DNA from 3 places in the Buttiauxella sp. 3AFRM03 genome. Region 1 is predicted to be linked to each of the others. Evidence: riboswitches for the same ligand, from Rfam matches in the RefSeq annotation. Region 1 holds a riboswitch; each other region holds the start of a gene.
The links. Region 1 has a riboswitch for thiamine pyrophosphate ahead of thiM (hydroxyethylthiazole kinase). Riboswitches for the same ligand answer to the same signal wherever they lie in the genome.

Region 1 (3,278 bases):
TCATTTCCATATTTTTCGCTGACAGTATGAGTTAATACTGAGATTGCATCGCTAAAATTAATCAGAAGCTAAATGATTTAGACTTCTGATTATATCGTTACAATGTATTCTGTCAGAAAATAAAAATATAATATATTAGGCATGCCTTAAGAGCATGTAAGTAGTTTCTTAAAGAGATAATAACATTTGTGGGTGTTAAATGATAAGGAACGCTAACTAGTCGTTGCGGCGCAAAAATATTGGCTAATGAATTAAAGAAAGAAGATGGATTTTTATAAAGTTCATCAACTCATACTGGTCCCGGATTTTCAGTTTTTTCATTATCACTTTACGATATATTCTTGCAGTATCTTCCTCTATCTGCATTAGATGGGCCGCATCCTGTAGCGAATGTCCCCGGGCGATGTAGATAAGTAACTGCCGTTCAGCACTGGTGAAATTGCATGTGGTGCAGTAGTAGCAAATCCTGGCAGACACCGCCGTGGTGTTGTTTCTGCGCCAGCCAGCCTCCGTCCAGTGGGCTATTTTACGGGTGACTTCATCAACCTCATCTTCGCGAAAGATAACCGGAAGCATATACAGGCATGGGCGGAACATGAGGCTTTGGTGTTCTTTATGTCGGCAAATAAGAATAACTCGTTGGGATTTTGTCGCATTGGGAATTTCAAAACAGTCAGCAGTAAACCAATTATCAGCCAGTGACATAAAAACAATATCGGCAGTACTATGTTCTTCGCCGGGTAAAAAATAAAAATCTTCATTTCGCTGGCGGTAAATTTTTTCAATGATAATTTTTAGACCATGAGCAAAATGACTATTATTTTCCCGTATCGCAATTGTAAGCATGGGGTTTCTCGGTGAGTAATAGAACGGATAACGATCGTAATGAAATAAATACTGAAATTAAATAACCTGAAACTTAATTGACAACTCGCTCGGGATGAGACATTGCCAGGGGATTTCCTGGTGGTTGGTAGCCAAGTGAAGAAATGGCGAGAATTAAAAAAATGAATCAACCCATTTAGCCCACAGTGATATCCCTGGTTTACAGCGCTGGCCACTCGCTTTATCCTGATGGGCGATTAATCACATATACGATTAATCAATGACTCGGGGTGCCCTTCTTTGTGAAGGCTGAGAAATACCCGTACCACCTGATCTGGATAATGCCAGCGTAGGGAAGTCAGATGCCTGTCCGGCATCCCTTCTTCACGCCGGACAGGAGCTTTATGATGCAGCCTGACCTGCTACCCGGCCACCGCGCCGTTTTGTCTTTACAGCAACTTCGCAACATTTCCCCGCTTGTTCACTGCATGACTAACGACGTCGTGCAGAGTTTTACCGCCAACGTTTTGCTGGCTATAGGTGCGGCTCCCGCCATGGTGATTGAAGCACAAGAAGCCGCTCAATTTAGCCCGGTTGCCGACGCGCTGCTAGTCAATATTGGCATGCTGACAGCCGATCGCCGTGATGCCATGCTTGCAGCCATTCATGCTGCAAATGAATCCGCCACACCCTGGGTGCTGGATCCGGTTGCCGTTGGCGGCCTGACGTTCCGTACTCAATTCGCCCATCAGGTGCTCGCGCTAAAACCTGCGGCCATTCGCGGGAATGCATCTGAAATCCTCGCACTGGCGGGGGAGCATTCTGGTGGAAGAGGCGTGGATAGCACCGATGATGCGTTTTCCGCACTACCTGCGGCGCAGGCGCTTGCTCGACTGACTGGCGCGATTGTCGCGGTGACGGGTGAGCGTGATTACATTACTGATGGTGAAAACAGCTGGAGCGTGGCGGGCGGCGGCATTTTGATGACGCGTGTGGTCGGCACCGGTTGTGCGCTTTCAGCGGTAGTTGCCGCCTGTTGCTCTTTGCCGGGCTCGCGGCTGGATAACGTCGCTGCGGCTTGCCAGTTTATGAAGTTTGCAGGCCAGCAGGCTATATCCGCCAGCTGTGGTCCCGGGAGTTTTATTCCGGCATTTCTCGATGCACTTTACGGGCTGAATGGGGAGGCGTTGGCATGAAAGGGTTAACACGTATCAATGCACTGACCATTGCCGGAACCGACCCGAGCGGCGGCGCGGGTATTCAGGCCGACCTGAAAACTTTCTCGGCGTTGGGGGCATATGGCACCAGTGTGATTACCGCGTTAGTGGCGCAGAACACGCGTGGCGTGCAGTCGGTTTATCGTATTGAACCGGCCTTTGTTGCCGCGCAACTGGACTCCGTGCTCAGTGATGTGCGCATCGATACCATTAAAATCGGCATGTTAGCGGAAACCGATATTGTGGAAGCGGTGGCTGAACGGCTGGCGTTTTACCACGCACAAAATGTCGTGCTCGATACGGTGATGCTGGCGAAAAGTGGCGATCCTTTGCTTGCGCCCTCGGCGGTTGACAGTTTACGCCGTCGGCTTCTGCCGCAAGTGGCGCTGATTACGCCGAACCTGCCGGAAGCCGCCGCCCTGCTGGATGCCCCACACGCACGCAATGAACACGAAATGAAGCTACAGGGCGACGCATTGTTAGCTATGGGCTGCAAAGCGGTGCTGATGAAAGGCGGACATCTTGACGATGCTGAAAGCCCGGATTGGCTATTTACCCGCGATGGCGCACAGCGCTTTACCGCGCCGCGCGTACAAACGCGCCATACTCATGGCACTGGCTGTACGCTTTCTGCGGCACTCGCCGCACTTTATCCACGCTATCACGACTGGCCGCAAACAATTCTGGCGGCGAAAACGTGGTTGTCTCAGGCTTTAGAGCAAGCAGATTCGCTGGAAGTGGGTAACGGAATTGGACCGGTGCATCATTTTCACCAATGGTGGTGATTGAGGTAATACCACTATAAGACCATTGAGTTATACTGGTTTCACCTTATCTTCCGGACATTTGCGCGACATGGAACAGGTTCACACTCAGCTCATTGAGCAACTTATCCAGCGGTTTTCGCAGGCTGATAACACGCCGCTGTATTTGAAATTCGCCGAAACGGTGAAGGCGGCAGTACGCAGCGGTATTTTGCCCCAGGGCAATATTTTGCCGGGCGAACGCGATCTCAGCCAGTTGACTGGCGTTTCGCGCATTACGGTGCGCAAAGCGATGCAGACGCTGGAAGACGACGGCGTGGTGACGCGATCCAGAGGTTACGGTACGCAAATTAACTCCACTTTTGAGTATTCGCTCAAAGAGGCGCGCGGGTTTTCTCAACAGGTGGTTTTGCGCGGTAAAAAGCCGAACACGCTGTGGGTCAATAAACGGGTGGTGAAATGCTCGCCGGAA
Region 2 (3,278 bases), 2.0 Mb from region 1:
TCATCGCAGCACCAATGCCTGAAGTGAAATGGTCGTAACCTGGTGCGATGTCTGTGGTTAACGGCCCGAGGGTATAGAAAGGTGCTTCGTGGCAATGCTCCAGTTCTTCGGTCATGTTGCGGCGGATCATCTGCATCGGCACATGTCCTGGGCCTTCAATCATCACCTGTACGTCATATTCCCAGGCGATTTTGGTTAACTCGCCCAGCGTGTGGAGTTCAGAGAATTGAGCTTCATCGTTGGCATCCTGAATAGAGCCAGGACGCAGGCCGTCGCCTAAAGAGAGTGAAACGTCGTAAGCCGCGCAGATTTCACAGATTTCGCGGAAGTGCTCATACAGGAAGTTTTCCTGATGATGCGACAGGCACCATTTCGCCATAATCGAACCACCGCGCGAAACAATCCCGGTGAGGCGTTTGGCGGTCATCGGCACGTAACGCAGCAGCACACCGGCGTGAATCGTGAAATAGTCCACGCCTTGCTCGGCCTGTTCCAGGAGTGTGTCGCGGAACATTTCCCAGGTCAGGTCTTCGGCAATGCCATTCACTTTCTCCAGCGCCTGGTAAATGGGCACGGTGCCGATGGGGACCGGGCTGTTACGCAATATCCATTCACGGGTTTCGTGAATATAGCGGCCGGTAGACAGATCCATCACGGTGTCAGCACCCCAGCGCGTTGACCACACCAGTTTTTCTACTTCTTCTTCAATCGACGACGTAACCGCCGAGTTACCGATATTGGCGTTCACTTTCACCAGGAAGTTACGTCCAATAATCATCGGCTCGGATTCGGGATGGTTGATGTTGGCGGGGATAATTGCCCGTCCAGCAGCCACTTCGTCGCGCACAAATTCCGGCGTGATATTTTCTGGCAGACGAGCGCCAAAACTCTGGCCTGGATGCTGGTGGCGTAACACTTCATCGCGAATGCGTTCGCGACCCATGTTTTCACGGATGGCGATGAACTCCATTTCTGGCGTCACTTTTCCCTGGCGTGCATAGTGCAGTTGCGTGACGGCTTTCCCGGCTTTAGCCCGCTTAGGCGTGAGCTGTGTTTCGAAACGCAATTCATCCAGACCGTCATCGGCCAGGCGCTCTTTGGTGTAGGCAGAACTGCTATCGGTCAGGATTTCGCAATCATCACGTTCGGTAATCCAGTTTTCGCGCAGTGGCGAAAGACCGCGCAGGACATCAATGCTGATTTCCGGGTCGCCATACGCGCCAGAAGTGTCATAAACCGGGATGGCATCATTGGGGGTGAACTGGGGATTTTCTTTACTGCCGCCCGTGGCGGTTGGGCTAAGTTGGATTTCACGCATCGGGACGCGGATATCTTCACGCGAGCCGGTAAGGTAAATGCGCTGAGAGTTAGGGAAAGCAGTGCCTTCCAGGGTATTGATAAAATGTTGGGCAGCAGCGCGCTGTTCGCGGCGGTTTGATTTTTTTTCAGTAATAGACATAGCTCATTCCAGTAAATATCAAGGAGTGGCTTGTCAGAACAACGGAGGAGTAATGAATGTGGACCGCCCGCGCACGGGTGAACCCAAAAGCAGAATTACTCTTGTTCCCTTCGCAGGTATTAGCCTGATCAGGTTCCGCGGATCCCGAATTAACGGTCTCAGCCGGTGCTTGACGCACTCGGCACTCCGACAAGAAGAAACCCGTATTACTACGGGTCGCTATGTAAACTACTCGTTAACAACGCAGAACTCAAGCAGGGCGTGCCAGCCCGCCGCTCTCATTAGCACTGTTATCTAAATCGTGGTTGGATGCTAACAGAATGAGCTTATCTTCCAGCGAAAAACGTGATTCCAGCGCTTCACCGATACCGGACAACGCTTTCTGGAACTCAATGTAGTTATCATCATCGATCGCGCTCTCGAGATGCGAATCGTAGAAATCCATGATGTGCTGGGTATTGGCTTCAATCTGAGAGTAGAGGTGAGTGGCGGCTAAATGTGGGTTACTGCCTTCCATTTCACTGATAATACGTTCATAAATATTGAAATGGCCGGATGAAAGATAATCCACCAGGTTGTGGCAAAAATTATCCAGAGCCTTTTCATCGAGCGCAGTATGGGATTCCTTGTTAGGCTTTATCCCAACCATATTGTAGTAAGCCACCAATAATTGTTTGCGGGCATGAAGCCATTGGTCGATTAACGCATTACTACCACCAACGCGCTCAGTCAGATTTTCTAACTGGTTAAGCATGATTGACTCCGTGAGTAAAATGTAGCGCAAACGTACCCAAAATAGTTATGACTATTTGTTTATACCAGCGAACTCGGGGATGTGCACCAGGTTATGGAACGTGTAATTCAAAAGTTAGATCAAGGCTGGTTTATCGTCAGTCATGAGCAAAAATTGTGGTTACCAAAAGGTGAACTACCTCACGGAGCAGCGCAAGAATTCCAGCTTGATGGTGCGATGGGGATGCCCATCGGTGAGTGGGAAAATGAGCCGGTATGGCTGGTGCGGCAAAATCGCCGTGCGGATATGGGCTCTGTTCGTCAGGTCATTGACCAGGATGTGGGGTTGTTCCAGCTCGCCGGGCGTGGTGTGCAACTGGCGGAGTTCTATCGCTCGCACAAATTCTGCGGTTATTGCGGCCATGAGATGCACGTCAGCAAAACCGAATGGGCGATGCTGTGCAGCCATTGCCGCGAACGCTACTACCCGCAAATCTCACCGTGCATCATTGTGGCTATTCGCCGCGATGACCATATCCTGCTTGCCCAACACACGCGCCATCGCAACGGGATTTACACGGTATTGGCTGGGTTCGTTGAAGTCGGGGAAACCCTTGAACAAGCGGTGGCACGGGAAGTCATGGAAGAAAGCAGTATCCGCGTGAAGAATTTACGCTATGTGACGTCGCAGCCGTGGCCGTTCCCGCAATCGCTGATGACCGCATTCATGGCGGAATATCACAGCGGTGAGATTGAAATCGACCCGAAAGAGTTACTTGATGCAGGTTGGTATCGCTACGATCAATTGCCATTATTGCCTCCGCCAGGCACGGTCGCGCGCCGTTTGATTGAAGATACTGTCGCCCTGTGTCGCGCGGAATATGAGTGATAAACTGGCGGCATACAGCCAAAGGAAATTAAACATGACTGAACTGAAGAACGATCGTTACCTACGGGCGCTGCAACGCCAGCCTGTAGATACCACGCCAGTATGGATGATGAGGCAGGCGGGTCGTTACTTGCCAGAATATAAAGCGACGCGTGCCCAGGCCGGCGATTTTATGTCACTGTGCAAAAACGCTGAGTT
Region 3 (3,278 bases), 940 kb from region 1:
AACCACGGCCACTCGACAAAACGGAAGAAATTCCAGCCTTGCATGCCCAGTTGCGCAGCAACCTGGCGTTGTTCGTTGGGGATATTTTCCAGTGCCTGTAGCAGCAGGCGTGTTGCCATCGGTAAGTTGAAAAAGACGTGGGCCAGTAGAATGCCCTTCAGGCCGTAAGGCGAGAAACTCCATTCGATGCCAAGCCTTGCGCACAACACGGCCAGCCAGCCTTCGCGCCCATACACTGTCAGAATCCCGAATACCGCCACCAACACGGGCAGAACCAGCGTCATTGCGCACAGGCGTAACAGCGCAACGCGCCCAGGGAAGCGGCGGCGATACAGGGCGCGAGCGAGGAAAATAGCCGGGAACACGGAAAGGCTTGCTGAGAGAAACGCCTGCCAGAAAGAGAAACGCAGCACGTGCCACAAATAGCTATCCTGCACCAGCGCACGGATATCGGTTTGTGGCGCGTTAAACCACAACGCCATAAAAGCCGCCAGGGCTACGGCTACCACCAGTGTGGCGGCACATAGCCCTGGAATCAGCCAGCCGGGAATTAGCGACTGACGGCGCGTTGCCATTCGCTAATCCAGTTGGCGCGTTGTTTAGACACTTCTGCGGCGCTGTATTCCAGCGTGTTGTTCGGTTTGACCAGCCCGTTAAATCCTTCAGGCAATTTCACATCGGTCACCGGATACATCCAGTTGCCGGTGGCCACAGTGTTCTGGAAGCCCGGTGAAGTGATAAATTTCATGAATTTTTCAGCCAGTTCAGGCTGCTTGCTGGATGCCAGGCGTCCGGCCACTTCCACCTGTAAATAATGCCCTTCGCTAAAATTAGCCGCAGCATAGTTATCTTTTTTCTCTTCAATAATGTGATAAGCCGGAGAGGTGGTGTAGCTCATCACTAAATCGCCTTCACCTTTCAGGAACAGGCCATAAGCCTCGGACCAACCTTTGGTGACGGTGACCGTTTTCTTCGCAAGCTTTGCCCAGGCTTCAGGCGTTTTATCGCCATACACTTTCTGCATCCACAGCAGCAGGCCCAGGCCTGGTGTGCTGGTGCGCGGGTCCTGATAAATCACTTTCCATTGTTGGTCACTTTCGACCAGTTCTTTCAGGCTTTTCGGTGGGTTTTTCAGTTTGTTTTTATCGTAGACGAAAGCGAAATAGCCGTAATCGAAGGGAACGAAAGTGTCGTTTGTCCAGCCGCCAGGGATCTTCAACGCGCTAATGTCTGTTTTGCTCGGCGCAAATAATTTAGTCTGCGCGGCAGCTTCCAGAAGGTTGTTATCCAGTCCCAGAACCACGTCAGCTTTGCTGTTTTTACCTTCCATCCGCAGGCGGTTGAGCAGCGAAACGCCATCTTCCAGCGCCACGAATTTCAGCTGGCAATTACAGTCAGCCTCAAAGGCTTTTTTCACCGCAGGCCCTGGCCCCCAGTCGGCAGCAAAGGAGTCGTAGGTATAAACAGTCAGCAGGGGTTTGGCAAAAACGGGGGCGGCGATCAGTGCCAGCAACGGCAGGAATTTTTTGAACACTTTGCACCTCTTAGAATTAGGGGTGGCAAAGGACATTTGAGAATAGAGCCTCAAATCCCTTCGCCGGCGTTATCCGGATCAGGTTCGACGGGTATTATCTCAGCCAGACTTTCGTCTTAGCACCCCGTTGAGAACGCGTGCATTGTAATAACTTTGTGAATGATTCGAAAGCATTATACCCGTCATATTTCAAGCCGCAGGGGTGTTGGCTCCGGTGGGGCAAACCACGCCGATTTAAAGTCAAACCATCCCAGTGTGTTCATGCGCACACCACGCATACTGCGTTGCCCTTCGATGCGTAGCCAGTGGTGGATTAACGGTAAAATATCATTGTTTTCAACCAGGTTCTGGCACCACTCAGGCAGAGAAAGCTCGCCGTTATGCCAGTTGCGGGTATCCGTTTCCCAGTCGATAGCAATGCACTTTTGAATCAGCGGCACTTCATAAAGATGCGAGTAAAGCGAAAACTCTAACGGCAGGGTGAAATTCGCGCTATTGAGCCAGATATCGCTGACGGCATCGCCCTGATGCCACTCTTCATAACTGACTTCTTGCACCACCAGTTTTACGCCAACACGTGCCAGCAATTCTTCCATCACTTTGCTGATTACCCGATGTTCGACGTGATCGCGATAAAACGTCAGCGTCACGGATTCCAGCCCGGCCGGTTTTTCGACGGCTGGTTGTGGATGCGTGTGGTGCCAGCGTGGCAGCAGTCCGTAAGCCGGGAACCAGTACTGCTGGTTTTGCTCGCCCGCGCTATACAGCAGATGAATTGGTGCCAGCACATGACTGAGCCAGCGGCGCACTTCTTTATTGCTGCCGGCGCTTGAGCGGTTATCAAATAAAATGTAGTAGCAGCCTTCTTCAAGGCGGCTTTCGACGGCTTTCTCGCTGTCGGGCATTCCCGATAATTGCACCGCACAACTGACCTCTTCACCAATGTCCGGCAGCACCCAGAAATTCACTTCGTCAATCAATGCGCGATAACCAAAGTAATCGTCATAGGCCTGAATTTTCAGCTGGTTAGTATTATTGCGCACCACCGAATAGGGACCGGTGCCGACTGGCTGGCGGGAAAAATGGCTTAAGGTTTGCCATTCGCGCGGCAGGATCATCGCGTTAACGCTACCCAGCAACCACGGCAGCCAGTTATCGGGCTGTGAGAGCTTAATATCCAGCGTCCAGGCCGTCGGAGAAGTAATTTCCGTGATATGCGAATACAGCGGCAAAGAGCTGATGCGTTGCAGGGACGTCGTCACATCCAGCATATCCAGCTCACGGCCATGGTGAAAATGAATGCCGGGGCGCAGATAAAAACGCCAGTGTAATGGGGATATTTGTTGCCAGTGGTGCGCAATATCCGCTTCCAGTTCCCCATTTTCCTCATTTATACGGATCAGTCCGCTGAAAATTTGCCGGGCAATATGCGTTTCTGAACGGCGCAAAGCGGAACCGGGCAACAGATTGAGTAACGGGCGATAGTAGAGAACGCGCAGAATATGCCGCCCTTGCCGGAAGCTGCGCCCAAGGTGAGAAATCAGCATTTGGCGCACGGCGGCTTTATCGCCGACTATCTGCACCAGTTGGTCAATTCTGTCCTGCTCAAGAAGGTCTTCGGCGCGCTGTTGCTGGAGTGCAAGGCCGGTATACAAGAACTCAAGCTGTGAACGCTTGCCGCGCCCGACTTCCGCTTTCCAGCTCAGCCAGCCCTTTTCCTGCATCGCGCTAAGCAATGTACGCA

Region 2: another riboswitch for thiamine pyrophosphate. It lies ahead of thiC (phosphomethylpyrimidine synthase ThiC); the one in region 1 lies ahead of thiM (hydroxyethylthiazole kinase).
Region 3: another riboswitch for thiamine pyrophosphate. It lies ahead of thiB (thiamine ABC transporter substrate binding subunit); the one in region 1 lies ahead of thiM (hydroxyethylthiazole kinase).

What each region holds. Positions count from the first base shown of each region.
Region 1 covers NZ_CP033076.1:4,734,782-4,738,059, forward strand. The annotation lists gene D8682_RS23530 (LuxR C-terminal-related transcriptional regulator) at 244-846, opposite strand; TPP riboswitch at 1,102-1,198, shown strand; gene thiM (hydroxyethylthiazole kinase) at 1,233-2,021, shown strand; gene thiD (bifunctional hydroxymethylpyrimidine kinase/phosphomethylpyrimidine kinase) at 2,018-2,827, shown strand; gene D8682_RS23545 (GntR family transcriptional regulator) at 2,898-3,278, shown strand, end outside.
Region 2 covers NZ_CP033076.1:2,736,708-2,739,985, reverse strand. The annotation lists gene thiC (phosphomethylpyrimidine synthase ThiC) at 1-1,459, opposite strand, end outside; TPP riboswitch at 1,548-1,658, opposite strand; gene D8682_RS14240 (Rsd/AlgQ family anti-sigma factor) at 1,710-2,213, opposite strand; gene nudC (NAD(+) diphosphatase) at 2,307-3,080, shown strand; gene hemE (uroporphyrinogen decarboxylase) at 3,115-3,278, shown strand, end outside.
Region 3 covers NZ_CP033076.1:3,795,863-3,799,140, forward strand. The annotation lists gene thiP (thiamine/thiamine pyrophosphate ABC transporter permease ThiP) at 1-575, opposite strand, end outside; gene thiB (thiamine ABC transporter substrate binding subunit) at 551-1,534, opposite strand; TPP riboswitch at 1,572-1,671, opposite strand; gene sgrR (HTH-type transcriptional regulator SgrR) at 1,717-3,278, opposite strand, start outside.